DNA from 3 places in the Paenibacillus sp. PastF-3 genome. Region 2 is predicted to be linked to each of the others. Evidence: riboswitches for the same ligand, from Rfam matches in the RefSeq annotation. Region 2 holds a riboswitch; each other region holds the start of a gene.
The links. A riboswitch is a leader RNA that binds a small molecule or an ion and turns the genes downstream of it on or off. The one in region 2 is predicted to bind cyclic di-GMP.

Region 1: linked by a shared signal. The riboswitch ahead of M2444_RS19010 (glycosyl hydrolase) and the one ahead of M2444_RS22405 (NPCBM/NEW2 domain-containing protein) in region 2 are both predicted to bind cyclic di-GMP.
Region 3: linked by a shared signal. The riboswitch ahead of M2444_RS12885 (anti-repressor SinI family protein) and the one ahead of M2444_RS22405 (NPCBM/NEW2 domain-containing protein) in region 2 are both predicted to bind cyclic di-GMP.

What each region holds. Positions count from the first base shown of each region.
Region 1 covers NZ_JARXWM010000009.1:141,004-151,669, reverse strand. Annotated here, with positions in the region: gene M2444_RS19020 (discoidin domain-containing protein) at 1-791, opposite strand, end outside; gene M2444_RS19015 (glycosyl hydrolase) at 843-2,363, opposite strand; gene M2444_RS19010 (glycosyl hydrolase) at 2,517-4,067, opposite strand; cyclic di-GMP riboswitch class I at 4,080-4,159, opposite strand; gene M2444_RS19005 (sugar phosphate nucleotidyltransferase) at 4,296-5,669, opposite strand; gene M2444_RS19000 (UDP-glucose dehydrogenase family protein) at 6,356-7,696, opposite strand; gene M2444_RS18995 (glycosyltransferase) at 7,701-8,801, opposite strand; gene M2444_RS18990 (glycosyltransferase family 4 protein) at 8,863-10,002, opposite strand; gene M2444_RS18985 (glycosyltransferase family 4 protein) at 10,002-10,666, opposite strand, start outside.
Region 2 covers NZ_JARXWM010000012.1:157,250-167,915, forward strand. Annotated here, with positions in the region: gene M2444_RS22370 (SDR family oxidoreductase) at 1-125, shown strand, start outside; gene M2444_RS22375 (alpha/beta fold hydrolase) at 246-1,040, shown strand; gene M2444_RS22380 (sensor domain-containing diguanylate cyclase) at 1,081-2,070, shown strand; gene M2444_RS22385 (leucine-rich repeat domain-containing protein) at 2,086-2,937, opposite strand; gene M2444_RS22390 (helix-turn-helix domain-containing protein) at 3,234-3,479, shown strand; gene M2444_RS22395 (EAL domain-containing protein) at 3,532-4,533, shown strand; gene M2444_RS22400 (hypothetical protein) at 4,647-5,201, shown strand; cyclic di-GMP riboswitch class I at 5,370-5,456, shown strand; gene M2444_RS22405 (NPCBM/NEW2 domain-containing protein) at 5,614-10,666, shown strand, end outside.
Region 3 covers NZ_JARXWM010000005.1:263,663-274,328, reverse strand. Annotated here, with positions in the region: gene M2444_RS12910 (aldo/keto reductase) at 1-562, shown strand, start outside; gene M2444_RS12905 (flagellar export protein FliJ) at 956-2,119, shown strand; gene sipW (signal peptidase I SipW) at 2,121-2,708, shown strand; gene M2444_RS12895 (TasA family protein) at 2,800-3,399, shown strand; gene M2444_RS12890 (helix-turn-helix domain-containing protein) at 3,559-3,888, shown strand; gene M2444_RS12885 (anti-repressor SinI family protein) at 4,070-4,225, opposite strand; cyclic di-GMP riboswitch class I at 4,253-4,337, opposite strand; gene M2444_RS12880 (2-oxoglutarate dehydrogenase E1 component) at 4,809-7,676, shown strand; gene odhB (2-oxoglutarate dehydrogenase complex dihydrolipoyllysine-residue succinyltransferase) at 7,729-9,003, shown strand; gene M2444_RS12870 (hypothetical protein) at 9,408-10,370, opposite strand; gene M2444_RS12865 (RNA polymerase sigma factor) at 10,331-10,666, opposite strand, start outside.

The sequences.
Region 1 (10,666 bases), on a different contig from region 2:
TGCGTAACCGCACCTTCATCAAAATAAAATTGCTTATTATTCACTACTGTTCCGGTCAGTGTATAGCTGCCATGAATAGGCTCGGAAATTGGAGCGTTAAGAGATTCTAAACGGAGATTATCCCAAGTCCACCAGGAATATTCGTCTTCTTTGTCACTGCAATATAAACAGCGAACCGTTTGCAGCTTCAATTCGTTCGTTCCCAGCTTCAATTGCTCCTTGGGAATGTATAATTCATAGGACTTTTGAAAGCTATATTCACTTTCTGTGCCCGATACGCCAGCAATTTGAATGATCCCCGACAATTGATGATTGGAAAACACACTCATTTGCGGCACGGATTTATAAGCATTCAGAATACCTACGCTAAATAAGACCCCATTCTCCGGGATCTTATTTAGCTGATAAGTGATCGTTAATTCCGGCTGGGTCTTTCCATTCAAGCCTGCAGGCAAGCTCTGAAGAGCCGATAGTTTGAGTGCTGAAGAAGGAACATTAAATACCTTCTTACTGCCGGAAGTGCCACTCGCAGCGAATTCAGCTGCTGAGCCATCATGTTGTCCCAGATTCCAGATCACAGTACCATCCGGTATTTCTGCTGCAGCATCAGTTCCTGTAGATAGTCTCGGTATATTGGCACCTACCTTATAATCATTCGTCTTATTCGTTCCGAAAACTGAGACAGACAACAGAAACAAGACGGTTAATGCGGCGAATTTCAGTAACAACAGTAATGGTTTGTTTGTAGATATTCTATTTTTTCCATTAGATATTCTCCTCGTTATTCCCATCCATAGGTCCTCTCTTTCTTCCGGAATGTCTAACCCTATCATTTCATTAGATTAAGGAAGGAACAATGCTCCTTGTGGAATTACCTGCTGCTTCTGGCTTGAACTCTCCCACAGTAAACGAAGATTGGCATCTCCTTCATTCTCATAATATTCAATTTGGATATCATAAAGCGTTCCAGCTGTGAGCGGGATACTTCCTTTATGAAGGGTTGCACTTTGATTGTTCCAATTGTCGATGATCAGCTTTCCGTCAATCCAGACACGGACTCCATCATCAGAGGATGCCGAAATCGTATATTTTTCACTGAATTTAGGCTTGAGCTTCCCTTTCCAGCGTACAGAAAAACGATCTTCATTTATCTCCGGGGCAGGTGACCCGCCATGCCAATTAAAATCAATCTTACGGTCATCGCGGATAAGTACCGCTTCTCCCTCTAAATCAGTATTGTTATAGTATTCTCCAGTTAAACCCGTTGGCGTTACCGGGGTTACCGGTGCTGTCGAAGGGCCTCCTGATGCGAGAACGTAATCCTCTCTCGATACTATAAACGATTCATTCATAAAGCTTTTAATTGACTGTAGCGTATTATTTTCTGTCAGTAATTTTCCCCAAGTCATCATATAGACCCATTTATTTTGTTTCTCGGTTAATATTTCCGGGTTCGGCAGCTGTCCGCTCTCCCCGATTCCGATAGGTTTACCTTCAGCAAGTGCAAGCAGATCCTCATAGTAGGACTGCTTATAATCGTTATTGTAGATATCCGCAGCCAGAACATCGAGTTTATCCGCATCGGGATAATATGCAGCATATGGATCTGCCCATTCATTCGGTGCATTTGGATTCCACACCCACAGTAGATTATTTAGCTTGTGTGTGTTTACAAAACGATCATAGACAATATTCCAAAGCGCTGAAAAATTGTCCTTTTTCCCCCACCAAAACCAACCGCCGTTCATTTCATGGTAAGGTCGCCATAAGACTGGAACTCCGGCATCACGCAGCTGTTCTAAATATCCAGCGATCTCGTCTAGATCAGAAATAAGACGCTTATACTGAGCCGTCCCAGGCGTAACATAAGCATTAAACTTTTCTTGACTGAGACTTCTGTTTACATTGGACCATTCTGGAGATGTCCCCGGCAAACTCTGATGGAATGTCATGGCTACAATGCCACCCTCTTGATGCCACTCAATTGCACTGTCAATAACAGCTTGCCGCTGTTCTGCGATCGTCCCCTTGGATTGATTATTAATCGCCCCTAATTCATAACCATGTAAAACGGCATTCTGTCCCGAAGTATTTTTCAGCTTATGAACCAGTTCATCTGGGCTTTCTAGATAATCATGCTGGCCGGACAGGATTCCTTTGCCACGTAGATTCACCAAATTACTCAGCAGTTGCTTGGCTTCTTCAGAAGCTGATGGATTGCTTGGTATAGCCGGAGGTAGAGAGGAAGAAACACTCATAGCCTTCGGAAGACTCCTAACCTCTCCCCAAGGCAGCAAGGAAAAAATAATAAACACCGGTAATATAGTAAACAACAATCTGTTTTGCTTATAATATTTACGCAAATAAATCCTCCTTTCGGTAGCTGTACTGCCTCCACAGGTAATAAATGAACATACCTGTTATCGGACAATCGTCTTCTGACCTAATGAGGACTATAGCTTAGTAGCTCTGCAATAACGCAGAGCTACTAAGGATCGACCTTTAATTTTCATCAATCAGGAGACATCCGGAAGAAAAAGTGCACTTGCTGGAACTGTCTCTTTAGCTTGACTAGCACTTTCCCACATCAAGCGGACTCTCGCATCGCCTTCATTCTCGTAATACTCCACCTTGATATCGTATAGCTGGCCAGCCGTCAGCGTTATGGTGCCCTTACGCTCAGTACCACTTTGCTTAGTCCAGCTATCAATCACAGATTCCCCATTCACCCAGACACGGATGCCATCATCTGAGGTAGTGTAAAATGTATATTGCTCTTCATATAATGGCTTAATTTTACCGCTCCAACGTATGGAGAAACGATCAATCCCGAGGGCGGCATCCGGCGATCCTAGCCGCCAATTGAAATCGATCATCGCATCTGTTCTAGTAAGAGCTGCTGCTCCCGACAGCTGGATGTTGTTATAATATTCTCCTGCAAGCCCCTTCGCAAGAGGAATTGCTGCCTCTCCCTCTTCTTCGGAAGGTGCCGGCGCTGGTGCAGCGCTAGGCTTCGGTACCAGACTAGTATTTAATTTATCTCTAGTCAGGGTATAGTTGCTATTCATAAAAGTTTTGATTGTGTCTGCACTGTTATTATCGTAAAGCATTTTTCCCCAGCTCATCATATACGTCCATTTACTTTGCGATTGCTGTAGCTTCTCCAGATTAGGCACTTCACCATTCTCCCCGATCGCAATCGGTTTGCCAGCGGCTAGACTCAACAAGCTATCATAGTATTTTTGCTGGTAATCATTTTCGTATATATCTGCTGCCAGAATATCTACTTTATCTGCTCCTGGATAAGTTGACGCATAAGGATCTGACCAAACATTCGGAGCATTCGGACTCCATACCCATAACAAATTATTTAATTTATGAACGTTAACAAAACGGTCATACATAACATTCCAAAGTTTTGAAAAGTTGTTTTTCTTCCCCCACCAGAACCAGTTTCCGTTCATTTCATGATAGGGTCTCCAAAGTACCGGAACGTTGGCATCACGTAAGCTCTTTAGGGAGACTGCTACCTTATCAAGTTCAGCGATCAGACTGTTATATTGCTTGGTACCCGGTGTAACGTAACTATCGAACTCACTTTGGCTAAGCGTTTTTTTCACATTACCCCAGTCATAAGCGGTGCCTGGCAGGTTAGCATGAAAAGTCATAGCTACGATCCCGCCCGCTTTATTCCAGTTGATGGCGCTGTTCACCACATTTTGACGCTGCCAGGCCATCGTTCCTTCGGACTGGCCACTGATCGCGCCCAGTTCATAACCGTGAAGAGCTGCGTACTGTCCGCTTGTTCCCTTCAGCATATTGTTAATTTCATCTGGACTTTCTAAATAGTCATGTTGACCAGCAATAATACCTTTTCCTGAAATCGAGTAAAGATAGTTAAGCAGCTTTACGGCTTCGGGTGAGGCTCCTGGGGTAACTGGGGTACCAGAATTTGAAGCAGCTATGACAACAGACGGCGAAATTCCAACAGTAAGCGGAAGTGCAGTCAGAAACAGGACGAGTGACAGAAATGCGCCAAATAATCGATACGTACGGTAAGCTTTCAAAATAATCTCCCTTTCGGTAGCCAGGCTGCCACTCTTTCGAAGGCCCTATAGCTTTGCGTCCCTACCTTTCGATAGGTTTGCCTTTTCAATTTAAGAGAAATAATCTCTCTTACCGTAAGTATCGACGACAATTAATGATATATTTAGTGTTTTTATGACTTTTTTTGATAATTGAGTCAATTTACCTGTTTAAAGAAATTTCAGATTGGTTAAATAGATAGGTTAGACCTATGAAATGAATTGTTGTAGTTCTATATCATTCCAGTCTAAAGTAATACGAATATTATCTTCTTCTACTAACTCAGAACCCGTCTGTACCTCTATAAACTCAACATCCGTCAAAGCAAGGATCGCGTGCTTCGTTCCTTCCGGGATACGTACCACGTCCCCAGCCTTCACATTATGTTTCTTCTCATTCAGCACAATACTTGCTTCGCCGCTGACGATTGTCCAAATTTCACTACGCTTGCGATGTAATTGATAGCTGATATTATTCCCCTCGGATATAAAAATCCGTTTGGTCAGCACTTCATTACCCTCGTCGTATTTCACATAATCAATAACTTTGTAATGACCCCAGCGGCGTTCCTCATACATCGGTCTCTGTTCAAAGGTCTTCAGCACTTCTTTAATCCGTGGGCTCTCAGCTTTATGGGTAACCAGAATACCATCCGGGCTAGCCGCGATGATCAGATCCTTCGCACCAATTACCGTAATCGGAATATCCAGCTCATTAATCAAGCAAGTCCCCTCAGAATCCGCCGTCACAAAACCTTTTCCTACATGCTTGCTGCTCATTTCCTCTGTCAGCGTATTCCAAGTTCCAAGATCCTTCCAGAATCCATCATAAGGTTGCACCACAATATGTTCTTCTTTCTCCACCACTTCATAATCAAAGCTGATGGAAGACAATAGCTTATACTGCTTCTGCAATTCTTCATATCCTAAAGGCAACCCTTTACGCTGCAAAATATCTAACAAGTAGCCTAAACGGAAGGCAAACACTCCGCAATTCCACAATGCATTTTGTTCGATGAGCTGTTCTGCTTGTATGCGGTCTGGTTTCTCTTGAAAGTGACTCACCTTCATAAAACCATTCCCCCCCGCCTCTTCAGTGGTAGGAATGATATATCCGTATTTCTCTGAGGCATGTTCAGGAACAACACCCATTAGTGCCAGATTTGCTCCGCTTTCCAGCATGGTCCCCTCAAGCATAGCTATGGTATCGAAAAAGGATGCTTCTACATAAGGATCAACAGGCAAAATGGCTATCGTCTCCGCTGGAGAAACACCTGCAACCGAATAAAGATAGGTAGCTGTTAAGGCGATGGCCGGAAAAGTATCCCTACGCTCCGGTTCAACGATAATCGGCACATGACTTCCCAGTTGGCTTTGTATCATTTCTACTTGACCGCGGCCGGTGGCCAGATAAGATGATTCTGCCATCCCTGCTTCCTCCAGCTGTCTCCAGACACGTTGTACCATGGATTCCGGTTCACCTTGAGGGCTTTCAAGTACCTTTAGAAATTGCTTTGAACGTGAGTCGTTGGACAACGGCCATAGCCGTTTACCTGAGCCGCCTGATAGAAGTACCATTTTCATAGATGAACCCTCCTTGAATTATGGAAATCGAGCATAATTGAATTGTTATCAAAACGTCAGCTTCCGCTTAGCCTTATTTCGAGCGGATGCATTAAAAAAATTTATTAGGTATGAACCACTCCAAGGGATTTTGGACTTCCGATCGCTGTTATCCTCAGATTTCCTGATTTGAACCGCCGCCAGCGGTAGAAATCCGAGGATAGCATATGCTTTCGAAGCTAGCTTTCCTACGGAAATCTTTCGGGCGAACACTCCGTTTCTACAGTTCCAAATTCCCTTTCCGTTCTTTACCTAACCAACTTCCTCTAAATGCTTGAACCGTACTGCACCGGGCTGTACCAGCCGGAAGGCAGCACGTTTTTCTAAAGATTTGCTTCTGCTCCTATGGAGGCAGCAGCCAACGCAAGTACTACTACAACAACAAGGTTATCTGCTACTGCGATAAACAATCAGAGTACCTAACTTTATAAATTGCTTAGAAACTTAAGATAAGGGAACGAAGTGGCGAAGGAGAATTTTGGAACTGGAGGAGCGATAGCGTCCGCCTTTGTCTGCGGATTTCTACCGCTATTAGCGGTTAAAATCAGGAAATCTGCAGACAACAGCGGCCGGAAGTCCAAACATCCTATGGAGTCACGCCTCATCCCTAAATAGAAAAATCACAAGTTCAATCTATATAACTTAGATTAAACCGCTCCAGCCACACTAGCAGAATAACCGCTCAATCCACCCATCTGCGGGCGGCCGACAGAATGATAAACGAGGCCGGTACCCTCGATTTGCTCCTTGGAATACACATTCCGCCCATCGATCAGCACCCCATTACGCATGCTTTTCGCCAGCTGATGCAGATCAATGTCCTTGAGCAGGCTCCAATCGGTCAAAAGACATACGGCATCGCTGCCCTCGGCCGCTTCCTCTGGCAGATGGCACCAGCGAAGCTGTGGATGATCATATTGCTGCCTGAAATTAGGAGCTGCGATTGGATCATATAGTTTGACTGTTGCCCCTTCAGCCACCAGTGCCTCAACAATCTCTCTGGCTGGAGCTTCGCGGACATCATCAGTATTAGGCTTAAAGGCAAGCCCCCATATCCCAATCGTCGAACCGTGCAGGCTGCCAAGTGATTCATGCAGCTTGGAGATGATCATAAACCGTTGTCCCTTGTTCACTTCGACTACAGATTTCAATAATTTGAATTCGTAATCGACGTTGCCCGCGATTTGAATGAGCGCATTAGTGTCTTTCGGGAAACAGGAGCCTCCATAACCGATACCAGCCTGCAGGAAGGATGACCCGATTCTTTGGTCCATACCCATTCCTTCAGCTACCTCGGTTACATCAGCTCCCACTTTTTCACAAATATTGGCGATCTCATTAATAAAGGAGATTTTTGTGGCCAAAAATGCATTCGAAGCATATTTGATCATTTCAGCACTGCGTATATCTGTTACAAATACATTTTCTGTGAAACCCTTATGAAGCTCGCGCATGGTTTGTTCCAGCTCTGGATTATCAAGGCCAATAACAATTCTATCGGGATGGAGGGTATCGCGAATCGCTGACCCTTCACGTAAAAACTCAGGTGCTGACACGATATCAAAAGAATGATGGGTATACTTAGAGAGCATTTGGGAGATTTTTTCATTTGTCCCTACGGGTACTGTAGATTTAGTCATTATAATTTTGTTCCCCTCCATCGCTTTAGCGATTTCAGCAGCTGCACCCTCAATGTAGGTTAAGTCTGCTTCACCATTAGGCAGCGATGGCGTACCTACAGCAAGAATGATGATATCTGAACGCCGCACCGAGTCCTGAAGATCCGCAGAAAAAGATAACCGTTCCTCTCGAAGATTCAGTTCAATCATTTCCTCAATTCCCGGCTCATAAATGGGCGATTCCATCTGTTTCAGCTTCTTAATCTTTTCCTCGTCCTTATCCACACAGATGACATGATGTCCGCTCAGTGCAAAGCATACGCCAGATACAAGACCCACATACCCAGTCCCGATTACTGTCAGCTTCATACAATCATCCTCCTTTTAGAAAATTGACGTAGGCCTGCTCAACATACTGCTTGAACTTAACCATGAACGCCTGCTCATCGAATTTACGTGCATGCTCCATAATTTGATCAATATCCCAAGCGTAGGACTCTACCTCATAAATAGCCTTAAGCAGATCCTCCACTTCTTGATGCTGAAAGAACACACCATTTACATAAGGAATAATAGTATCTAGTGCCCCGCCTGCTTGATAAGCGATTACTGGTCTTCCGGCCGCGTTCGCTTCCAGCGGTGTAATTCCAAAGTCCTCTTCTCCTGGAAAAATAAATGCCCGACACTGTGCCATCATTCCAGTCACTTGCTCATCTTCTAGCCGGCCCAGAAACGATACATTATCCTTAGCCATGCCTTCGAGACGCTTGCGATCCGGTCCATCTCCCACGATATAAAGCTTAAGACCGTTGCGGTTAAAAGCCTCCACTGCCAGATCAATCCGCTTGTAGGAAACAAGCCGAGATACTATTAAATAATAGTCACCAATGGTAGAAGAGCTTGTAAACCGGGCAGTATTAATCGGTGGAAATATGACATCGGCATCCCGGTGATAATAATTCTGAATCCTCGTCTTCACAACTGAAGAATTGGCTACGAACTGATTCACATTTTTGGAAGTCCGCTGGTCCCACGTTTTGAGCTGCTGCATGTATACCTTAAGCATTTTTTTGAATAGCCCGGAATTCGACTGACGTTCCATGTAGGTGTCATAATCCCATGCGAAGCGCATAGGCGTATGGCAGTAACAAAGATGAAACGTGTGTTTAGGAACTTGAATACTTTTCATAAAAGCACTGCTGGAACTCAGGACGATATCGAAACCGCGAAAGTCCAAATCACGGATGGCCATTGGATAAAGTGGCAGCACCCCTTTAAAATTGGTCTTTACCCCCGGAATCTTTTGCAGCCAGGAGGCACGGATATCCGCATCTTTGAGATTGTCAGTAAGGCGGCTTCCGTTAAAAACCGTTGTGTAGATTGGAGCCTCGGGATACATGTGATGAAAGACTTCCACCACTCTTTCCGCGCCGCCCATTTGGATTAAGTAATCGTGCGCTATCGCAATTTTCATGTGAATCATCCTCAAAGTTTTATGGAGCATCATCTTCAGAATTACCGCGTCATCTCATCTGTCAGGTGCCCGCCAACAAACCTTTATAGTAGTCAACGATGTCCTTGACCGTATTCTCGATAACAAAATGCTCTTTCACTCGTTTCATCCCATTGTCCGCCATCCGCCGTCTTTCCTCCGGGTGATCTAGCATCCATTTAATGGAGTCTGCCAGTATCACCGCGTCACCAGGCTCTATCAGTAGTCCCGTCTCACCTTGAACTACAATTTCTACCGGCCCGCCTTCATTGGAGGCGATCACCGGTAATCCCGCTGCCATTCCTTCAACGATAACTTGGCCAAAAGGCTCAGGAGTTACCGAAGTGTGAATCAGTAAATCAGCAGTATTCATAAGGCCTTGAATATCATCTACATGCCCTAGCATGCTTACATTCGTAAGCTCGTCGTTTTTTATCTTTTGAAGCAATTCCTGCTTATAAGCCTCTTCTCCAAACAGCGCGTCTCCGGCTAGCCAGAACTTTACACGAGGTTCGTTCTTAAAGCTTTTTGCGGCTTCCAGCACAATATGCTGACCTTTCCAATGCGCTAATCGGCCAACTAGCAATACGTTAAATGCTTTCTGGTCCCGCATGCCGATCCCATTACCAATCGCTTTAGCGAAAGCGGAGTATACGACCAGCGTTTTTTTCGAACGTGGCAGCTCCAAAGCATTCAGCGTAGAATGTGAATTCGCAATGACTCCATTGGGGAGCAGACGCGACAGCAAACGAATTCCTTTGGCAACGATCGGCTTTAAATAAGGGGCACCAATATGATCCCTGATGTGCCATATCAATGGAACGCCCGCTATTTTTGCAGCGATGGCCCCGTATAATGCAGATTTCAGAGAATTGGTGTGCACGCAATCTACCTTCTCCGCTTTTAATAGCGGCGCAAGCTTTCGACCATAAGCCAATAGCTTAAAGGCTGCAGCAGGTGCTCCCAAGTTGACGGCATTTCTACCACGACTTCTGATGCTCTCATCCAGCGGAATAATACGGACATCCATCCCCTTTTCACGCAGCCGTTCAGCCAGTGCACCATCCTCAGCCAGGATTACAAGTGGATCAATCTGTTCTCCAATATGAGTAAGGATGTTAAACAGGGCAACTTCTCCACCACTCCATTTAGCAGTGTGATCTATATAGGCCACTCTAAGCATTACGTGGTCACCTCCTCTCCTAAAGCTTGCAGGAACACAGATTCTATTTGATCCGTAACTTGCTCCCAGGTATATCTCTTCAGTACATGCTCTCTACATTCATCCCGGCTCGGAAGCAGCTTTCGATTGCTAAGCATATGGATCATGCCTTCGGCCATGTGATCACTACTTGAGCTCTTAAATAGCAATTCCGGCCGGAAGCCTTGCAAAATTTCCCTATTGCCGCCAATCGGCGTAGCCATCACTGGCAATCCTGAAGATAAGGCTTCAACAGTAATTAAACCAAAGCCCTCCAATGCCTGTGAGGGAACCACGAACATGTCCGCTGCCTGATAATAAGAGGCTAGTTCATGATCGGGAATGTAGCCTAGCAGTCTTACCTTGTTGCTTAAGCCATAGTCGGCGATCTTTTCTTCCAATTCCCCTCGCAGCGGCCCTTTACCACCAATCAGCAGAATCGCATTCGGGAAACGCTCCGCAACTTGCTTCCAGGCTTCGAGCAGCTGGAGTAGTCCCATCCGATTGACCAACCGCCGGACAGTCAATACAGTTGTTGCTCCCTCAGGTAAATTCAAGGTTCGACGAATCGCCAATCGATTCGTAGCGGGAATAAAACGTTCCACATTAGCTGCTCCTGGAATCACTATAATTTTGTGTAGTGGCA
Region 2 (10,666 bases):
TAATTCCTCGGGTAGGTTCACCTGAAGAAATCGCACAAGTTGCGTTGTTCCTGGCTTCCGATGACTCCAGTTTTGTAAACGGAGCGGTCCTCGCTGCCGATGCGGGATGGACTTCTGCATTCTAAAATTAGATAGCATAAAAACTCCGCTAGAGATTACTCTAGCGGAGTTTTTTATGCGCTTGATATTTCCAGGCCAACCCTTCAAAATAGAGAGAATGCTAACTATAAAGGGAGTTATATGAAATGAACGATGTTAGGGCGCGGAATCACGTGAAAGTGATTGGAGAAGGAGAACGAACCATTGTTTTTGCACATGGATTTGGGTGTGACCAGAGCATGTGGCAGTTTATTACGCCCTCTTTTGAGAAGAAGTATCGAATCGTTCTATTTGATTATGTAGGCTCAGGTAACTCTGATTTAAGTGCATATACAACAGATAAATATCAATCGCTCCACGGCTATGTACAGGATGTATTGGATGTCATCGAAACGTTGAAACTCAAAGATATTATTTTTATAGGTCATTCGATTAGCTCAATGATCGGGATGCTTGCTTCGATTGAGCGGCCGGATTATTTTGATAAAATGATTATGATAGGTCCTTCTTCATGTTATTTAAATGAGGGGAATACTTATTTCGGAGGCTTCGAGAAAAGTGATATTACTGAGCTTCTGGAGATGATGGAGATGAATTTCGCTGGCTGGGCTAGCTTTATGGCACCTCTTGCTATGAACAACCCTGACCCGGTGTTAACGAAAGAGCTGGAGCGCAGCTTTATCTCGGCAGATCCTGTTATTGCAAGGGAATTTGCAGAAGTTACGTTCTTTTCAGATCATAGGGAAGATCTACCTAAGGCTACAATCCCTACACTTATTCTACAATGCTCGGATGACAGTATCGTACCTATAGCGGCTGGAGAATATCTACATAAACACTTGAATAATAGTACCTTCCGTTTAATGGAGGCTAAAGGGCATTACCCACACATTAGCCATCCTGAGGAGACCATCACTTTAATTAATGAATATCTTACGTAAGCTAGATGAGATTATGCTGTGTTGAAAGGATATTTAGATCATGGATGACCGATTAAGATATGCGCCTTGTGGCTATGTTTCTATTACCCATGAAGGAATAATCAAGGATGTAAATCAGACGTTTTTGGACCGTATGGGGTATAAACAGGTTGATTTGGTGCATAAGCATTTTGAATCTATCATGTCTACGGCAAACAAGCTTATTTTTCATTCATACTTCTATCCTTTTATTAATCTTAATGGACAGGTGGAAGAGTTATTTATAAATCTGAAAGATAGTGATGGTAAAGCGGTTCCCTATTTATTGAATGGCAGAAGGCTCGAGTGTGAAGGTGTAGAGGTCATTGATTGTATCCTGGTACAGATGGGAAAACGTATTGACTATGAGCTGGAGCTTCGGTCTGCCAAGAAGCAAATAGAAGTGGCTTATTGGGAAAAGGATCAGGCGCTTGCCGAGCTCAAGCGAATTCATTTAGAAATTGAACAGAAACAAGCCGAGCTGCTGGAGATGAATGCCGTTTTAGTAGAGTTATCTAATACAGATAAGCTGACTGGGCTGAAGAATAGAAGGTTTCTTCAAGAGAAGCTGGAAGAGCAAATTGTAGGGTACGGCCAAGTTCAAACAGCATTTTCGCTGTGTATTATAGATATTGATCATTTTAAAAAAGTGAACGACACCTATGGGCATCAGACAGGTGACTATGTGCTGGAGAAAATGGCGAGTATCTTGAAACTGCAATCTCGTAAAGAGGATATTGCGGCTAGATATGGCGGTGAGGAATTCATACTTCTTTTACCTAATACAGACATCTCGGAGTCAAGGACTATAGCTGAGAATTTACGGCAGTCTATCGCGTATTCAACTTGGGAAATGGGCCGGATAACGGTGAGCATTGGTGTAGCTACATTTATTCCAGCCGATTCAGAAAACACCCTGCTGCAAAAAGCTGATCAAGCGCTCTATGCCTCTAAAGAACAGGGGAGAAACCGCGTTACCCACTTCATAGATTTGAATGAAAAGCTTCTTTAACAGGGGGCTTTTTTGTTATTTATAAACGATACATCCTCTTTGCTCTAATTGCTCTAAAATGTCTGTTTCCTTCAAGCTGTGATTCCATCTGAGATCCAGTTTCTCTAATCGCTCTAGTTGTAGAAGGGATTTCGGAATTTCTTGCAGGTTATTATCTCTTAGGTCAAGCTCAACAAGGCTGCTTAATTGACCTATTTGCTCAGGCAGCTGATTCAGTTTATTTTTTCGAAGGTTCAGTTTTCTTAACTTGCTTAGTTTACCGATGGATGAAGGTAGTTCAGTGATTCGATTATCATTTAAATCAAGTATCCGAAGTTCTTCTATAGCACCCAAATGCTCGGGTAACAAGACCAGTTGATTACCATACAGATGGATCTCTCTTAGCCCTTTTATTTGTGTGATTGAATCTGGCAGACTTTCTAGCTGATTGTAATATAGCCGCAATTCAATTAGACTGCTCATTGCGCCTAAAAGAGTAGGCAGTTGCTTGAGATTATTATCTGTTACATTCAGATACTTGAGTTTCTGGAGATTACAAAGCTGCTCCGGCAGCTGCTCGAACTGATTATTACTTAGGTATAGAAAAGAATCCAACCCCCGTAGTTCTCCAATACTCTCCGGCAATACCTTGAGTCGATTATGGCCTAAATCAAGCATTCTTAAGTGAACTAAACGACCGATGTTCTCGGATAACCGTTCGATGTCATTACCCGCATAATTTAGTACCTCTAATTCATCATGAAGGAAGAGTTGATCGGGAATCTCTTTAATATGGTTGTTGTACATGCTCAGTTCTAGTAGAGGATTGCTCTCAAACACGATCTCTGGCGTTTCTGTAAGTCCTTTTCCGTCAAAATTATATCTCATAGAAGGTTCTCCTTTGTTATTGGTATGGGCAATCGTTACGATAGAATATAACAGGATAATGATTTATTATCTGTATGTTGGCATACAAAACTATGGCGTGTTTTAGAAAGGAATAATGAGATGGAAGCTTCTTTTTGGAAAAGAGGATTTCTTTGGCGATCTGGATGTGATCCATCCCTCCAATGCAAGAGTGATATCAGCGGTGGCGATGAACGATACACTACCCGTTAGTTAAGGAACAATTGATGCTGCTGCAAATGGATCGTTTATTTTTATCGAATCGGTTATTACCCGAAATGAAATTTCATGCTGCGAGAGCGCGTGCAATTTTTACTCTAAGAAGACTATACCAAATATTCGGGATAGAGGAGCAAGGCGAGATGAGGATTAATCTCCGGCTGACCCATCAGCAGTTCGCGGATATAATCGGAACGCTCAGGGAGACGGCTACCCTTGTGCTTAAAGATCTGCAAGAGCAAAAGATTATTGAGATTCAACATCAACAGTTAACCGTGTTAGACCTGTCGTACTTACTGGAGTAAACGGATTTTGATTGAGAATAGTAGTTCTGGGAGCTTTTTAAGAGAATCGAAGATGAAAGGGGTTATGAATGTGGCTTGTAATCATTGTGTAGTAAGAGAGCTGAATTTTGAAATTAAGGCTCATGGCGAGCTTAATCTAAGGATGTTACCTGAGGTTATTCATCATTTGAGTAGAAGCAATACGATACATAAGGTAGAAGAAAATGTGATTACGATTAAAGAGGCTGGGGCGCGGGATTTTCTGGATTTCTGTAATGATCATATGGCGTCGAAGCAGATTGAATTCCGTATAGATGACCAAACATGGAGACCTCTATCCGAGATGCCCACTGTACTTGATATGGAGTGGATTGATGAGGTTATCACTAAGGGGTTAGTGATTTGTCACTTCCAGCCAATCGTGAATGCAAAGGAAGAGATTTTTGCATATGAGGTCTTATCCAGATTTAAAAAAGAAGATGGAGCCCTTATCTATCCTAATGAGATCTTTACGGCGGCACGCAATCGTGGCCGTTTATATGCTTTAGACCGGTTATGTAGAATGACTGCTGTAAAATGTGCTGCACCCTTAAATAAAAAAACGTTTATTAACTTTATCCCAACGTCGATCTACGCTCCAGAGTTCTGCCTAAGATCAACAGTTGAATTGGCCAATCAATTAGGCGTAGATCCCTCTCTTTTTGTCTTTGAAGTTGTTGAGACGGAGAAAGTGGATGACCTTGCTCATTTGAAAGCTATTTTGACATATTACAAGGATCGGGGATTTGAATACGCTCTAGATGATGTTGGCGAAGGCTTCAGCACAATCGAGATGTTATTGGCACTTAAACCCCATTACATGAAGCTGGATATGAAATATGTTCAGGGTGTGTCTAGTGATCCGAGCAAACAGAAAGTAGCAGAACAGTTTTTAGAAAAGGCATTAGAAATCCAATCCGTTCCCTTAGCAGAAGGAGTGGAATTTAGAGAGGACTTTGAATGGCTTAAGCAGAGTGGTTATCAGTTGTTTCAGGGATATTTATTTGGAAAACCTGACCCTATTCCCAAACAGTGATCCTAATGAGTAGATCTCCGTCTAGAGGATGAGATGAATTCAGGTCAGAGTCTGATTACAGGTGAGCCCCGGGGCTGTACAATTTAGGTAATTGAGAAGGGGGTCGGATGAATATGGAATGGCATAAATACATCACACGTTGGGCAGATTCCAGGGGCTGGGAAGGGCGAGAGATTGATTATCAGTGGCCTTCTCCCTCATTTCCAGTGGTAAGTATTCGCAGCAATTTAGGTCGCTACTCTGGTCAGGGTTATGGCAGCAGACCTCGTGTGAAGACAGCTGTTGGATTAATTGCTATTGGAGATATAGCTGTAGGCTTGATTTCCATAGGTGCGATAAGCGTAGGGGTTCTATCCGTGGGTGCAATATCACTAGGAATGTGGTTAGCACTTGGAGCGATAGCACTTAGCTGGCTTGGCTTCGCAGCTGGGGCGATTGCTATTGCAGGAGTGGCTGTAGGAGCGATCGCGATAGCCGAAAAAGCGTTGGGTGCTGTCGCCATAGGGGATACGGCATTTGGAGCGGTAGCCATAGGACGGATTGCTGGGGGAGCCGTAGCTATTGGACAATGGGCATATGGTCTAATCGCGGTTGGCGAGCATGGCTTTGGGTTAATTCCGATCACAGGTGATGTGTGGAATTGGTTTCGGCGACTATTTGGAGGTTGAACGCTCCTCCAGTCCTAAAGTATCACTCTTCGTCTGGGACAGTTGATAAATAATATCGATCAGTTAGAGGAAATTGATTGCAATTACCTATGTCGATCAAATATCAATTTCATACCAAATAATCATGCAATAAGATGCATAGTTATGTTAACCTTTGTAATGTAATCGAAACTTCATAGGCAAACCTATGGAAATGTAGGGACGCAAAGCTATAGGGACTAAGGTTATCACGACTATTGTCAGCCAGCTGCCAAAGAGTGTATAACGCTTTTTGTTTTTAAGGTTTAATAAAAATTAAGTCTTAATTTTTATGCAACTTTAGCTGCAATCAAGCTACTCTTTCGGGGTAGTTTTTTTTGTGCTCATTTTTAGGCATTGAAGAGATTCATATTACATCTGGGGGGTAGAAAAGATGAAAAAAATGATTGCAATCGCTACATCGGCAGCCATGTTAGCTAGCTTTTCGAGTGAGGCAGGTTATGCTTTAGCAAGTGATGTAAGCAAGGTAACTGTAGTGAACACTGTAGTACAAAGCAAGGCTGACCTAATAAGCAATGCGTCAGTTATTCCGTTTGATCTGTACGGCAAGGCTATCCTAGGCGCTTATAATGATGTTTTTAGAATGAATCCTGCGAATATTAAATCCATTACCAATAACGGTGGTAACTACTCAGGTTCACCTATAGCAAAGGCTATTGATGGCGATATGAGTACGCATTGGGAAACGGGCAAACCGAATAGTTCAACGTTTACGAATGAGGTTGTCTTTGTATTCAATGAGTCCACTGAATTAAATAGAATCGTATATGCTGCAAGACAATCCAGCGCAAAGGGTAAGGGGTTTGCCCAGGAATTTGATATTTATGGCTCAACAACGGATGCAGGCGATTATACGCTAGTATCCTCTGGAGAATATAAAGGCTCAGCAGGTGACGTAGTAGAGGTGCAGTTTGACAGGGCAACCTTTAAGAGACTTAAATTTGTCTTCAAAAAAGCTAACCAAGATTGGGCGAGTGCGGCTGAGTTTTCTTTTTACAAAGAAGATGCCGTATCCGCTAAAATGAAAAATTTATTCACAGATGACAGCTTGAGTCAAGTTAGCGCAGCATTTAATACGATGGAGAAATTAACGGCTTTAGAACAAGAAGTGCAGACACATCCACTGTACGCGCAGTTTCAAGCAGATATAGAGAATGCAAAAGTACTTCTGGAGAATCATCAAATAGAGGCAACAGCGGCTAAGGTTTCGAAGCTAAAAGGCTATGGTACAGCATATGAAAATGCCTATAGCGAAGCTTATAGAATGCCCAACTCAAACGTATCAAAAGTAACGGTGAACGGCGGAAGCTACCCAGGTACGAAACCGGAATACATGCTCGATGACCAACCGAATACACACTGGGAAACCAATAAAAACAATGACGACAGCTTCACGAATGAAGTTGTGTTTGAGTTAGCACAAGCGAAAGTATTAGATAGAGTGGCTTTCCTGGCTAGAGATAACCGCAAAGGCTTCCCAGAGGCTTTTCAAATTTATGCATCAGAAACAAGTAAGGGAGAGACCTTCCAGCTCGTATCTAGCGGAACCGCGAATAGTACGAATGACTTTCTGGAGTTTAAATTTGAACCTACGAAGTTTAAAAGATTGAAATTCAAGTTCACAAAAGCCAATATCAACAGACCCTTTGCAGCCGAATTTAGATTTTATACAGAGGATAAAGTAAGTGAAGCTGTAAATGGTATTTTCACAGATGGCACGATGAGTGCGGTTGTTCCTGCTTATAATAGCGTCGAAGCAATCAACGAATTAGAAGAAGCGGCAAAAGTACATCCGCTCTATCCAATCCTGAAGGATTCTTTGGATTTAGCTAAGAAGCTAGTGAATGGTGAAATTCAAACCGAAGGCACCATCATTGAGGCGGAACAACGTGGAGATATGAAAAAGCATGCGCAAGAAAACCTGAGAATTGGTTTCGGTACGAACAACCAGCCTACAGGTCTCGTTGCAATGCCTGGAGATACGATCAACGTTTATGTGGACGCAGCTTCGAGCGATAAATTGCCTTCTTTAGTCTTTTCTCAACAAGAGGCGGCTTGGAACGTTTGGGCTAGCAGTGTGAAATTGCGTCCAGGTAAAAACACAATAACCGTTCCTGAATTTGCGACGAATAGTTATTATGCACATGAAGTGACTAAGGGCGGTACAGTGTATATCGTCAATCCATATACAGCGGAGGAACAAGGTAAAGCACCTATGATCCGGTTCGAGGGGCTTACCAAGATCCCTATGATGACCAAGATTACAGATCCTGAACAATTCAAAGCCTTCTTAACCACCTATAAACAAAAAATAGATGAAGATAAGGCAGCGCATCCGAATGTTCAAGATCGCGAGCTCATTGATGTGGTGGAAATGGTCAGCGATCATGTTATTTTCACAGGCACTGCGACAGAAGCTTATAACATGTTTATTACGCAAGAAAATGATCCGCTGGGTACCGTAACCGGCTATGATACTTGGATGAAGACGATCTTTGACTTCTATGGCTTGGATGGCAGTAGTGTGATTCATGATGCCAAGCTAATTCGTGAGAATATCCGATTGATGCAGCCTTATGGTGCGATGTATGCAGCGGGGGACCATACAGGGATACAACTTGGAACCGTGGGGACAATGTTAGGTGATTTTAACAAAGTCTATCCAGGCTGGGGATTGAATCATGAAATAGGGCATCGCTTGGCGATGGGCGAACGAGAATATGGTGAAGTAACCAATAATATGGTGTCTATGCTGATGTCAGTCTATGCGGACTCGATGGATACTCGTATTCCTTTTGAAAGTGATATATATAAATATGTAATCGAAGAAAATAAAGTGGTTATGAATCAGCAGGGCTTATTTGCACAGCTTGGTGCCTATTGGCAGTTAGAATTGGCGCATCCGGGTTACTGGACAGAACTGACCAAGCTGTACCGCGAGCGGAAGGTCTCCCTTCCGAACGGCGACAATTCCAAGCAGCAGTATTTGGTGGAGTTCTCCTCTGAAGTGCTGGGGTTAGACTTAAGTAGCTATTTTGCCAGACATGGCTTCACTGTGAATCCTGAAACAAAAGAGAAGTTAGCTAAATATCCAGCACCGAAAAAGCTCTGGTATTTAAACAATTCAGTGGTTCATTATGAAGGAACAGGAATAGCAGATAAGAATGTTGCGATAAAGGTTAATATCACGCCTAACACTACTGCTAAATCGAACACACTAAGCTTCAGTATGGATACGGATCTTAAGAAAGATTTCTTAGGTTATGAGGTGTATAGAGACGATAAGTTAGTAGGGTTTACAGGGACTGACCAGTTCGTGGATACGAATGTAGATAACAGCATCAATTATACGTACAAGATCGTTGGTTATGATAAGAAGCTGAACCCACTGAAGCCGGTACAGGTTAAAGCCTTCAAGCCAGCGTTATCTGTTGAAGATCAAATCACGTTAAAGCTTAATCAAGCTTTTGATCCGATGAACTATGTAAAAGCGACTAACTATCTAGGAAACGATATTACGGCTAATGTCACCCTGAAAGCAAATACCGTTGATGTAACGCAAAAAGGCGACTACGAAGTGGTATATGAAGTGAAGAACGAAGGGGTTACAGAAACCAAAAAAACACTGGTTACGGTAACGAGTGACTATGCTTATCTTTCGGATCTTAATGCCAAGTCAGTCGTTGTTGGTTGGGGTGAATTAAAGAAAGATAAAGCCGTTTCTGGTGGAATCATCAGCCTTGTTCGACAAGGGCTAGCTGCAACCTATGCCAAGGGAATCGGTGTACATGCGAACTCTGAAGTTGTTTATGATATTGAGGGTATAGGTTATGACTTCTTTGAAAGCTACATCGGGATCGATCAAGCGATGAAAGGAAAGCCATCCTCTGCAACCTTTGAAGTGTATGTAGATGGAGAGAAGAAATTCGCGAGTGATGTTTTCCGGGCAGGGACAGAGCATGAATTTGTGAAAATACCTGTGACAGGTGCGCGCGAAGTGAAGCTGGTTACCACAGATGCTACAGATGGCAATGCTTCAGATCATACGGTATGGGCCGATGCGAAGTTTACGAATACTTCAAGTAAGCCGACCATCACAGTGCCGGAAGAGACAACTTTCGTTCAGTTGAATAGTGAATTTGATATTTTGACTGATGTCACAGCCGTTGATAAGGAAGATGGTAACTTGATTGGAGCCGTTGAGGTAAACCCGAATGGTTTCACTTCAAGTAAAACAGGCACTTACACCGTCGAACTGTCAGTTACAGACCGGGATGGGAATACAGCTGTGCAGACCCGAAAGATCGTTGTGTACAGCGCTAGTAAATACTTGAGTGATACAGCTTGGCAGTCGGCAAGAACGGATTATAATGTGGTTCGTAAGGATAAGGCAAGTTCTAACAATCCGATTAAACTACTTGTAAATGGCGTAACCAAAGAATTTACGAAGGGCTTAGGAACGCATGCTAACTCTGAAATTGTGTATAATCTGGCGGGTGCTAATTTCGAATATTTTGAAACATATGTAGGGGTTGACCGAAATATCCCAGAGCAAAATAATTCTAGTGTGATCTTCAAAATCTTTGCCGATGGGGCAGAAGTATATAATAGCGGACTGATGAAATTTGGCACGGAAGCTAAAATAGCTCGAATCCCTGTGAAGGGTGTAAGTGAATTGAAATTGGTATTAGATAATGCAGGTAACGGAAATGCATCAGATCACGGTGATTTTGCGGATGCGAAGTTTATGATTCTGAACAGTACACCGGAGCTTACGATCCCTAAACCTGTATCCACCAAAGTGGGGCAAGCCATAGCCATAAACGAAAGCTATTCGGCAACGGATTCAGAAGATGGTGACTTAACGGCTCAAGTAAAGGTTACGGGTGAAGATCAGGTTAAATTCAACAAAGCTGGAAAGTATCGGATCACTTATATGGTAACCGATAGTGATGGAAATACGACCACGAAGACTAGAACTATAGCCGTAGTAGACATGACAGATTTTACGTATCTGACGGATTACGACTGGAACTCTACTCAGAACAGCTATACCGCACCTTTGAAGGACAAATCTGTTAGTGCCAATACGCTGAGATTAACAGATAAGGGCAATCAAGTGGTGTCTTACGAGAGAGGGATTGGAGCGCACTCCAACTCGACGATTGTATACGATCTAAGCGATAAGAACGCGGACTACTTCACTTCCTATGTGGGTGTAGATCGGCAAATGTACGGTACGGTTGGTTCGGTGAGCTTCGAAGTGTTCGTCGATGGAGAGAAGAAGTTTGATAGTGGACTTATGAACTCCAGAGATCCACAGAAATTTATCGAGTTAGATGTTAATGGAGCCCAAGAGCTGAAGTTAGTCGTTACAGACGGTGGAAATGGCAACGGATCTGACCATGCTACATGGGGGGGGACCA
Region 3 (10,666 bases), on a different contig from region 2:
AATGGATCCGGAGGAAGTGGCCTCCGCATTACATCAATTGAAGACAGCTGGTAAGGTTCGTCATTTCGGCGTCTCCAATATGAGTGCAGCGCAGATCAAAATGCTGCAAGCCTATTGCGATGAACCTTTTATCGTAAACCAGCTACACATGAGCCTAGCCAAGCTCAGCTGGGTCGATGCTGGAATCAGTGTAAACCGTGAACCTTGGAAGGATATTACCTTTCCCGAAGGAACCCTTGAACATTGCCGAATGGAGAACATTCAGCTTCAAGCTTGGGGCCCACTCGCACAAGGCATATTTAGCGGACGTTCATTAGAGGATCAGCCAGAGAATATCGTCCAGACAGCCGCCATGGTTAAACAAATTGCAGATAAAAAAGGAACAACACCCGAAGCCATAGTGCTATCCTGGCTAATGACACATCCGGCAGCTATTCAGCCTGTGATTGGGACTGTGAATCCGCAGCGCATCGCTGCCTGCGCCGATGCGGACAAGCTGGAGCTTACTCGAAAAGAATGGTATGACCTATATGTTAGTTCACGTGGTACTCGTCTTCCCTAACTGAACCCACAATTAAAACTCGCAAGAATTCTTAATAGCCTAATCGTGCTTCACGCGCGATTAGGCTATTTTTAATGCAGTCGCCTCTTATACCGTTCTTTATTGCGAATAAAAATAGATATCAAGCGATAAACCGAGATAAATAGAGATAAATTAACATTATCGTTCTTTATAGAGCACAAATGAGACTTATTGACAGTTTTCTTTTCAAATTATTCCATGTATTATTCATTACAGAAGTTGTTCTTAATAAAGAACAATAATAACGAACCAAAGAAACTCAAGACATTGAGGGGAGGTATTCCTCTGAGACCCAGATCAGCAAAAAGAAGGCCTAAACGAAAGAAGCAAATCGGATTACGTGTTCTGCAATCAGGAATGGCTGTCTCCGTCTTGTTTCTGACTACCTCGCAGCAAGTGGGTAGTACCTATGGTGGTTTTGGAGCTACTGCGCAAACCACTAGCACCATTAGCTTTTGCGAAGTATTTCCAAACTCGATCAAGGGGCTTCTAACAGAACTCAAAGATCATATCGAAAGAGCTACTGCTTTAAAAGGATCTCTGCAAAGCTATACCCCTTCAGGCAGTCTCTCAGACGTTTCGGGAATAGAAGGCATGACGCTGGATGAGCTTGATGTCGCAGCGCAAGAGATTTCCACACAAATCTCCGCACTTCAATCTCAAATCAATGGCGTGAATGAGCAACTGGCCACAAACAGCCAAATTTGGAACGAAATCAATGGTGAGCTGAACGCAGCAGCAGCCGTCCTATTCCAGATTGGAGGATATATGACCTCTCTAGATTCAAACTGTCTAGAAATCAAGGATGAACCATTCTTCAGAGAGCTGCAAAGCAGCCTAAATCAAAGTGGGGTAATCTCTGAATCTCTAAATGCTTCATTAAAGGGAGTTATCCAGTACCTAAACTCCATACACGACATCGGCCTTCCATTTGCTTCGGTAGTGACCAGTGATGTATATGGACAACCCGAGTTACGCAATGAGGCGTTTCAGCAGCCGTTGCCTTTCCTGATTCCTTTTAGTCAGCCGGCCGGCAATATCTCTAGCGAACTGACCTCCACTTATGAGAATCTCAACACTGAAATGAATGACCTTAAAGAATCCGCTACTTCAGGAATCAGCAATCTTCAGAGTCAGCTCCAATTGATCAGTCAAGCCCGTGAACAACAATTGGAAGCCCTTGAGAAAGCCCGATTAGAGGCGCTGGAACAAGCGAAGAAAGAAGAAGAGCGTTTGGCCCTGGAGAAGAAGGAAAAGCAAGAAGCCGAGGACAAAGCGAAAGCAGAAGAGAAAACAAAAACGGAAGTGACTCCACCGACAGGTGAAGCAGCTCCAGAAAACATAAATAAAGAACAACCTGAAGCCCCAGCCACTAACCCGGTCGTTCCGGGAGTTGGTGAAGAGCCAACGATTCCACAAGATGTACCACAGCAAAAGGTTCCTCAGGAGACGCCAAAGGCGGAAGATACAACCTCTTCCCCACCGGCAGCAACACCAGCTCCTGCGGCCCCTCAACAAGACAAAGGTGGAGAATAATATGCGGATTAAAAAAATGATCAACAATACATTATCGAGCATCATGCTTGTCATCTTTATCCTGCTGGTGGTAGCTGTAGTTTTATCAAAGGCCTCCGGCGGTGAACCTGCCTTCTTCGGATACCAGATCAAATCCGTACTCTCAGGTTCGATGGAACCAGGGATTCACACCGGATCGATTGTCGCTTTAAAACCCGGAGGAGATATGAATCGCTTCAAAAAAGGCGATGTTATCACCTTTAGAAATGAAGAAAACCTGCTCATTACTCACCGTGTTGTGGAAGCAACAATGAACAACGCTACTGGTGAAGCCATGTATCGTACGAAAGGCGATAACAATGATGCGCCTGATATGAACCCTACCAGTTCAACGAATGTTGTAGCTGAGTATACCGGGGTTACCGTACCTTACGTAGGTTACGCTATGAATTTCGCAGTTTCCAAAGCTGGAAGTGTCGTGCTCATGATCGTACCAGGCTTGATGCTCCTGCTCTATGCCCTGTACTCATCATGGAAGGCTGTAGCTGCACTCGAAAAGAAAAATGCTGCTATACTGCCCACCTCTCCACCCCCAACTGAAATACAGTAATCCGTTGATTGTCCGCTTCCGCTTACGAACCGGAAGTTACAATATATAAATTTTATAAAAAAACCACAAAAACCGAGGAGGAATTTTAATTATGGGTATCAAAAAAACATTGGGTCTTGGCGTAGCATCTGCAGCACTGGGTTTATCATTGATTGGTGGAGGAACCTTCGCTTACTTTAGTGACACTGCACAAAACACTTCTACATTCGCTGCAGGTACACTCGATTTGAACTCCGACCCTTCTGTTATCGTAAATATCGCAAACCTGAAGCCAGGTGATACTGTATTTAAAACCTTCAAATTAAAAAATGACGGTTCCCTCGATATCGGATCTGTTCTTCTTAAGACAAGCTACTCCGTTAATGATGTGGGCGGTAACAACAACGGTGTTGATTTAGGTAAATCCATTAAAGTTAAATTCTTAACAAATCTTGATAAGAGTAATATATTTCAAGCCGATAAAGTAGTTTATGAAACAACACTAGCCGATTTGAAGGCTTTGTCCCCTGATATCGTAGAAAGAAAGTTTTTACTCAGTGAAGCTGCTGGAATTAAAGCCGGTACTAATGATACATTCGCAGTCCAATTTGAATTTGTTGATGATGGCCAAGATCAAAACTATTTCCAAAAGGATTCATTAACACTAACTTGGGATTTCTTTGCTAAACAAGGCAAAGGAACTGACTACTAATCTAATAAGTCTTCCATTCGAAGAGCAGCAGATTCTTATTCCGGAAAGCGGATAAGTAGATGCTGCTCTTCTCTTTACAATAAACTTTGTCGAATTTATCGATATTTGCTATACTAATAACAAAAAATACGGAGGGGCGTCAGCATAGTGGCACAAAATATGGGCCAACGTATCCAGCATCTCCGCCTAGAAAAGGGATTCTCCCTATCTGAGCTTGCGGACAGAGCGGATGTTGCTAAATCGTATCTTAGCAATGTGGAGAGAAACATCCAATCCAATCCTTCCATCCAGTTTATCGAAAAGATCGCCGATGCGCTTCAGGTATCCATCCATGCTTTGCTCTATGGAGAGCCTAATGATGCTGAGGAATCGCCTTTAGATTCGGAATGGTTCCGATTGGTGCAGGAAGCTATGGCCTCAGGCATAAGCAAACGCGAATTCAAGGAGTTTCTGGACTACCAGAAATGGCGCCTGGATCAGAAGGACTAATCCTTCATCTGATCTAATAAGATCCTCTTCTACTCATACTATCAAACATAAACGCCTTCGCCCTCCTAACATGGATGGCGAAGGCGTTTTATATTCTAACCATGTATCGTGTACAACTTATAGAAAAAGGGCACAGCGATTTATCGCCATGCCCTTTTTCGGTATATAACGCTCTAATGTATTACTGCACGGCTTGCACAGTCTTCTCCTGAAAGAATCGACGAATTTCATCTGCCTTTATGCCAGCCTTCTTAGCTGCTAATAATAAATGTACCCACTCTACGTCTACATCAATAACCTGCTGTTCTCTGTTGCTTCCCTGGTTGGACTTGTCCAAAAAATCTCCTCCTAAGATTTTACGTCCCCAGGCAATCCGGCTGTCATAGTATTTCTACCTTAGACCCGCGACTTTGTGCCCCTGTCTTTCGGCAGGTTTACCTTTTACTGGACCCTTTACACGAAAGGATCTACTTCAAAAAGGATGAAAAACGCTAACTGCAATAACATTATACTATACTAAAGTGGAAAAGTGTGTCGATTTCTGATTAGTTTTTCCATTAAAAAACAAAAAATAGAAGCTCTTTTCTGTGATATCTTGTCCTATTAACACGATACTCGTCCTATTCATAAAATTAATTAAGCCAATATAATGATGCTTCCTTCCCTATTAGTTAAAAATAAGGATATTAGAATCATTTTAGTGGGCCTTAGGAATGGGTAATGAGAAGAAACAGCGTTCTTTTCATTAGAACAAGCTAACCCATACCATTTTGCGAACGTATTGGACGAAAGAATGAATTGATTACACGTGTGGAAAGTAGCACAATAAGATGAGAAATGAAACCGCAATCATCACAGCTCCAGTAAGCGTTGACACAAAATGTCACGTATGGAGTTCATCCGTTAAGGAGGATGTATTCATGGCAGCCAAAGAGCCCTATAACGAATCCATTTGGAGTAAGTATTACGGACCCAATTTAGGCTACATTCAAGAAAGATATGAACAGTTTGTGAAAGATCCATCCACCGTAGAGAATAATTATCGCGAGCTTTTTACAAATTCGGGTCCCCCACCCCTAACACCGGACACCGAACCGGCTCCACAGCCTCGCATTTCGGGTGACACCGAATGGCTTAGAAAGGCAGTAAGAGCTTCCAAGCTAATCGCTAATATTCGTATATATGGCCATATGGCCGCTGATATTGATCCGCTTGAGCGTGATCACAATCCCATGGCTAAATATCTCGAACTCGAAACCTATGAGCTGACTCGTGAGGATCTGATCGCACTACCTGCCACGCTCATTTGGGAGAATGCCCCGAATGATGTGCATACCGGATGGGATGCAGTTCAGCGTATGCGTCAGGCTTACACCAAGACGATCGCCTATGAATTCGGGCATGTGCATGAAGAAGAAGAACTGAAATGGTTGAACAGACAGGCAGAATCCACAAGCTCACCAGCGCCTTTAAATAATACAGAACGTAAAGAGCTGCTAAACCGCCTGATCCAAGTCGAGCAATTCGAAACCTTCCTCCACAAAACCTTTGTGGGTCAGAAGCGTTTCAGCTTGGAAGGCAATGACGCTCTCGTACCGATGCTCGATGAAATCGTACGCGCTGCTGCGCATGACGGTGCAGAGCATATTCTGATGGGCATGGCGCATCGTGGTCGCCTCAACGTTCTTGCACATATTTTGGGCAAACCTTATGATATTATATTTTCAGAGTTTCATCATTCTCCAAACAAGGAGCTTTTCCCTTCCGAAGGCTCTACAGGCATTAACTATGGCTGGACGGGTGATGTGAAATACCATCTCGGTGCAGACCGCGCTGTTCGCGAAGGAGAAACCGTACGCACAAGAATAACACTAGCGAATAACCCAAGTCACTTGGAATTCGTCAATCCTGTCGTGGAAGGCTTCACTCGTGCTGCTCAAGAAGATCGGAGCACAGCCGGATTGCCGAAGATTGATACCAGTAAAGCTATAGCGGTGCTAATGCATGGCGACGCTGCTTTTCCAGGTGAAGGAATTGTTGCAGAAACACTTAATATTGGCAAACTTCAAGGTTATCAGAATGGCGGGACGATCCATATCATTGTTAATAACCGGATCGGCTTTACGACAGAAAGTGAAGACTCCCGTTCAACGCATTATGCGAGTGACATCGCAAAAGGATATGAAATTCCAATTATCCATGTCAACGCTGATGATCCCGATGCCTGTATATCAGCTGTTCGTTTAGCTAGCGCATATCGCAATCAATTCAAAAAGGATTTCGTTATTGATCTCATCGGTTATCGTCGTCATGGACATAACGAAATGGATGATCCTGAGACTACACAACCTATCGTGTACGGCAAGGTGCGTAATCATCCAACCGTTTACAAGGTGTATGCGGAGAGGCTACAGCGTGAGAAAATCCTTACAGCTGAAGATGTACAAAAGATGCACATTGAAACAGAAGGCGTATTGCAACGTGCATACGATAGTATGAAGGAAGGCAATCACAAGAAAAAAGAACCAAAAGCCTTCGTTCCTCTTCAAACAGAGCGCTCAGCGGCAGGGACAACAGCCGTACCGATCTCCAGTCTGCAAGAGATTAATCGTGAGCTACTGACCGTACCTGATGGATTCCAAGTCTATCCGAAACTGGAACGTATTCTGCAGCGTCGCAAGGATGCATTGAATGAGGGTGAAAAGGTCGACTGGGCACTCGCTGAGTCTCTCGCCTTCGCTACCATCCTGAAGGATGGAACGCCAATTCGACTTAGCGGTCAGGATGCACAGCGCGGTACCTTTGCACACCGCCATCTAGTACTGCACGACAGCAAAACTGGAGAATTATTCTCTCCGCTTCATCAGCTAAGTAATTCCCGTGCTTCCTTTGGTGTATATAACAGTCCGCTATCTGAAGCTTCTGTGCTAGGTTTTGAGTATGGATATAATGTGTTCGCACCAGAAACTTTCGTCATCTGGGAAGCACAATATGGCGACTTCGCCAATGCAGGTCAGGTTATATTTGATCAGTTCATTGCCGCCGGACGTGCGAAATGGACGCAGCGCAGCAACCTCGTCGTCATGTTACCGCATGGTTACGAGGGACAGGGACCCGAGCATTCCAGTGGTAGATTAGAACGCTTCCTGCAGTTATCCGCGGAAGAGAACTGGACCGTTGCCAACTTGACCACCGCTTCTCAATATTTCCATGTCTTGCGGCGCCAAGCTGCTTTATGTGGACAGGAAGACGCTAAACCACTGGTGATTATGACGCCGAAGAGTCTCATTCGTAATTCGCGCAGCACATCTGCCGGTACTGAGCTCGCCTCCGGACAATTCCAGCCTGTGTTAGCAGAGCCCCTGCTAGGCCAGAAACCAGGTGAGGTCAAACGTCTAGTAGTCTGCAGCGGTAAAGTAGCTATCGACATCCAAACAGAGCTAGAGGCTGCTTCAGACAAAGATTGGTCATGGCTACATGTACTACGCTTGGAGCAACTCTACCCGTTCCCAGAAGTTGAACTGAGTGCTCACTTAAGCTCCTTCACATCCCTTCAGGAAATTGTCTGGGTGCAAGAAGAGCCGAAGAATATGGGCGGATGGAGTTATACCGAACCTCGGTTACGCGCCATCGCACCGAACAACACTAGCGTAAGATATATCGGACGTCCTGAACGTTCCAGTCCTGCGAGTGGTTATGCAGATGTTCATAGCTTTGAACAGCGTAGAATTGTTTCAGAGGCCCTAAAAGCAAATTCACAAGTACAAACAGCTGTACCATCCTCTTAAGAGGATGGTATCACAATAGCGTAAACCATTATGTTTGGGGAGGTAACGGCCTGTGTCAGAAATCTTAGTACCCGATCTGGGAGAATCTATATCCGAAGGAACCATCTACAAATGGCTGGTTAAAGAAGGCGACACGGTAGGTCAAGGTGATGTGCTTGCTGAGTTAGAGACGGATAAAGTCAATTTGGAAATTAGTGCGGAGGTGGAGGGTGTCATCTCCTCCATCCTGCGTCAAGCGGGCGAGAACGTAGCCGTTGGCGAAGCCATCGGTATCATTGGAGCCGCTAGCGGCAGTACACCGCAGGCCGCTGAGAGCAAAGCGCCTGAAGCGGCACCGGCAAGCGGCAGCGCAGCAGCCGCACCTGTAGCAGCGCCCGAAGTCGCTGTAGCGGGTGGCGAAAGCCCCGCTGCACTGGCATCGCCGGGCGCACGCAAGCTGGCACGGGAGCGCGGCATCGACCTCGGCGATGTTAGCGCCCGTGATCCTATCGGCCGGATTGGTCAGGCCGATGTGTCGGGCCATGGTGCAGCAGCGCCACAGGCCGCTGCACCGGTAGCTCCGGCGGCACAAGCCAAGCCGGAGCCAGCGAAGCCGGCAGCGAGCAAAGCCGCGCCGGACGATGGCAAGCACGTGGAGCGCAAGCGCATGTCGCGCAGACGGCTCACGATTGCCAGCCGCTTAGTTGAAGCGCAGCAAACTGCAGCCATGCTGACCACCTTCAACGAGGTGGATATGACCGCGATCCTCGACATCCGTAAACGCCGTAAGGATGCGTTCAAAGAGAAGCATGAAGTTGGACTAGGCTTCATGTCCTTCTTCACCAAAGCTGTGATCGGAGCACTGAAGACCTATCCACTGCTGAACGCTGAGATCGACGGTGAAGATCTGGTCGTTAAGAAGTTCTACGACATCGGTATTGCAGTTGCAGCTAAGGAAGGTCTGGTGGTTCCGGTTGTCCGTGACGCGGATCGCCTAAGCTTCCCGGAAATCGAACGCCAAATTGGCGATCTCGCTTCCAAAGCACGCGCCAATACACTCAGCCTCTCCGAGCTACAAGGCGGAACGTTCACCATCACAAACGGTGGTGTATTCGGTTCCCTGTTATCCACTCCGATTCTGAATACGCCTCAAGTGGGTATTCTAGGGATGCATAAGATTCAATTGCGCCCCATCGCGCTGGACGAAGAAAGAACTGTTAACCGCCCAATGATGTACATCGCCCTTTCCTACGATCACCGGATCGTTGACGGCTCTGAAGCGGTTAGCTTCCTTGTCAAAGTGAAGGAATTGCTGGAAGATCCAGAAGCGCTGCTGCTGGAAGGCTAACCCTGATCGATCTTTCGACTTAAGAATATAAAGAAGGTATCCCTAAAGCTTCGCATTAGGGATACCTTTTTTTATATCTGAATCAACTTTTGAGATGAAGTATTTCGTAAGTACAGGGTGAATCATGAATCCTTAGTTTAGAAAGCCGGGCGCTGTCAGCAATGCTTCCTACCTTACATATGATCTAACTGTATTTTGTACACTTATTTATTTCTGATCTCCCATATCCTCTTCCTTCATTGCATTCTCTACAACTAAAATCCGCAAAAACGTTTATTTCCACTAATCTAAGCATCAATAACTGTATTAAATACAACTACAGGGCTTATATAAAGGTACTAGTTAACTTTAATTGTATATAGTACAACTAACTTAGCGCAATACAACTACAAAACTACAAGAATCTACTTCAGCAGCTCACCAGCCACCTGAAGAAATTGCTCCTTGGTCAAAATCTTATCTCCGTAGCTAGTGAGCGTATAATACGCATCCTGCTTCTCGTTATACCAATTCAGATAGTCGTAACTGACCTCTTTCTTTACTACTTTGTTATAAACAACCTCCGTACCTGCTACTACAATCTTATCCGCTTGATTCTCAGGTTCTTGCTCCACGAACACTTTCCCGCCATGCATGATCGTGGCAGAGATACCTATAAAAGCATTATTCTTCGAATAAATTGCACTGATCCAGCCTGGTTCCGACCATGGAATAGCCTTCATAAATATATTATGGCTCCCCTTCTCTTTGTTTGCCTGGGCTGTAAGATCTTGTAATGTCTCCTGGTATCGAGAACTTTTCTTATCTGCATCCGTTGTCGGATAATTAGGGTATATAACCCCATATTTAAAAGCATACCCTGATGCCATTGCAGGAAGCATCGGTGCCTCTGTCCGTTTGATTTCCTTTAAGAAATCAGAGTATACGCCTATCCGCTGCTCTTTATACTTAAATTGCAATTGTGTCGCCATGCCTTCTGCACCTGCTTTGTTGTTCATCAAATATGCAATCAGCTCACCCGGTTTAGCAAATGTATCGGCTTGCTGCGCATATTTATCATAGGAGGCTACTCCTGCCGATTCATTCGGGGCAACATGCTGGACCTTCACTACGCCTTCACTATTGCGGATCTGGATATATTCCGATGCAGCATAGGCTGTCACAGAGATCAGCAGGAACAATGCTAACATACTGGCAAATGCCGTTGTTTTATTCATCATCCGCAGCGAAAAAGACCGCTTTCGAGAGGATATGCCATGGATACGACCCATGACCTTCTCTTCTACATCGATTTTACCCAGAAGTTCATTGCCGGCCGAGGCATAGATTATATCTTGGTATTCATCGCTGATTGTGGTTCGTTCCATTTGATCTCCTCCTCCAATTTTATAGCTTCCTGCACCTTCCGCTTGATCCGGTTCATTCTCTTCGTCAGTGCATTCGGACTGACCCCAAGAATTTCGCCTATCTCTGCATAAGTCTTCTCTTCAAAGACCCGCAAAATAAGCATATTCCTCTCTTCCAGCGATAACTGTGTTAATGCGGCTGACAATGAGGGATTAAACAACCGATCATCCAGCTCTTGTTCAGGACTTGCAGACATAAAATCAGGCTTGAAGATACTCATGACCCGCTTTTGCAAACGGCGTCTGCGCAGCAGGTT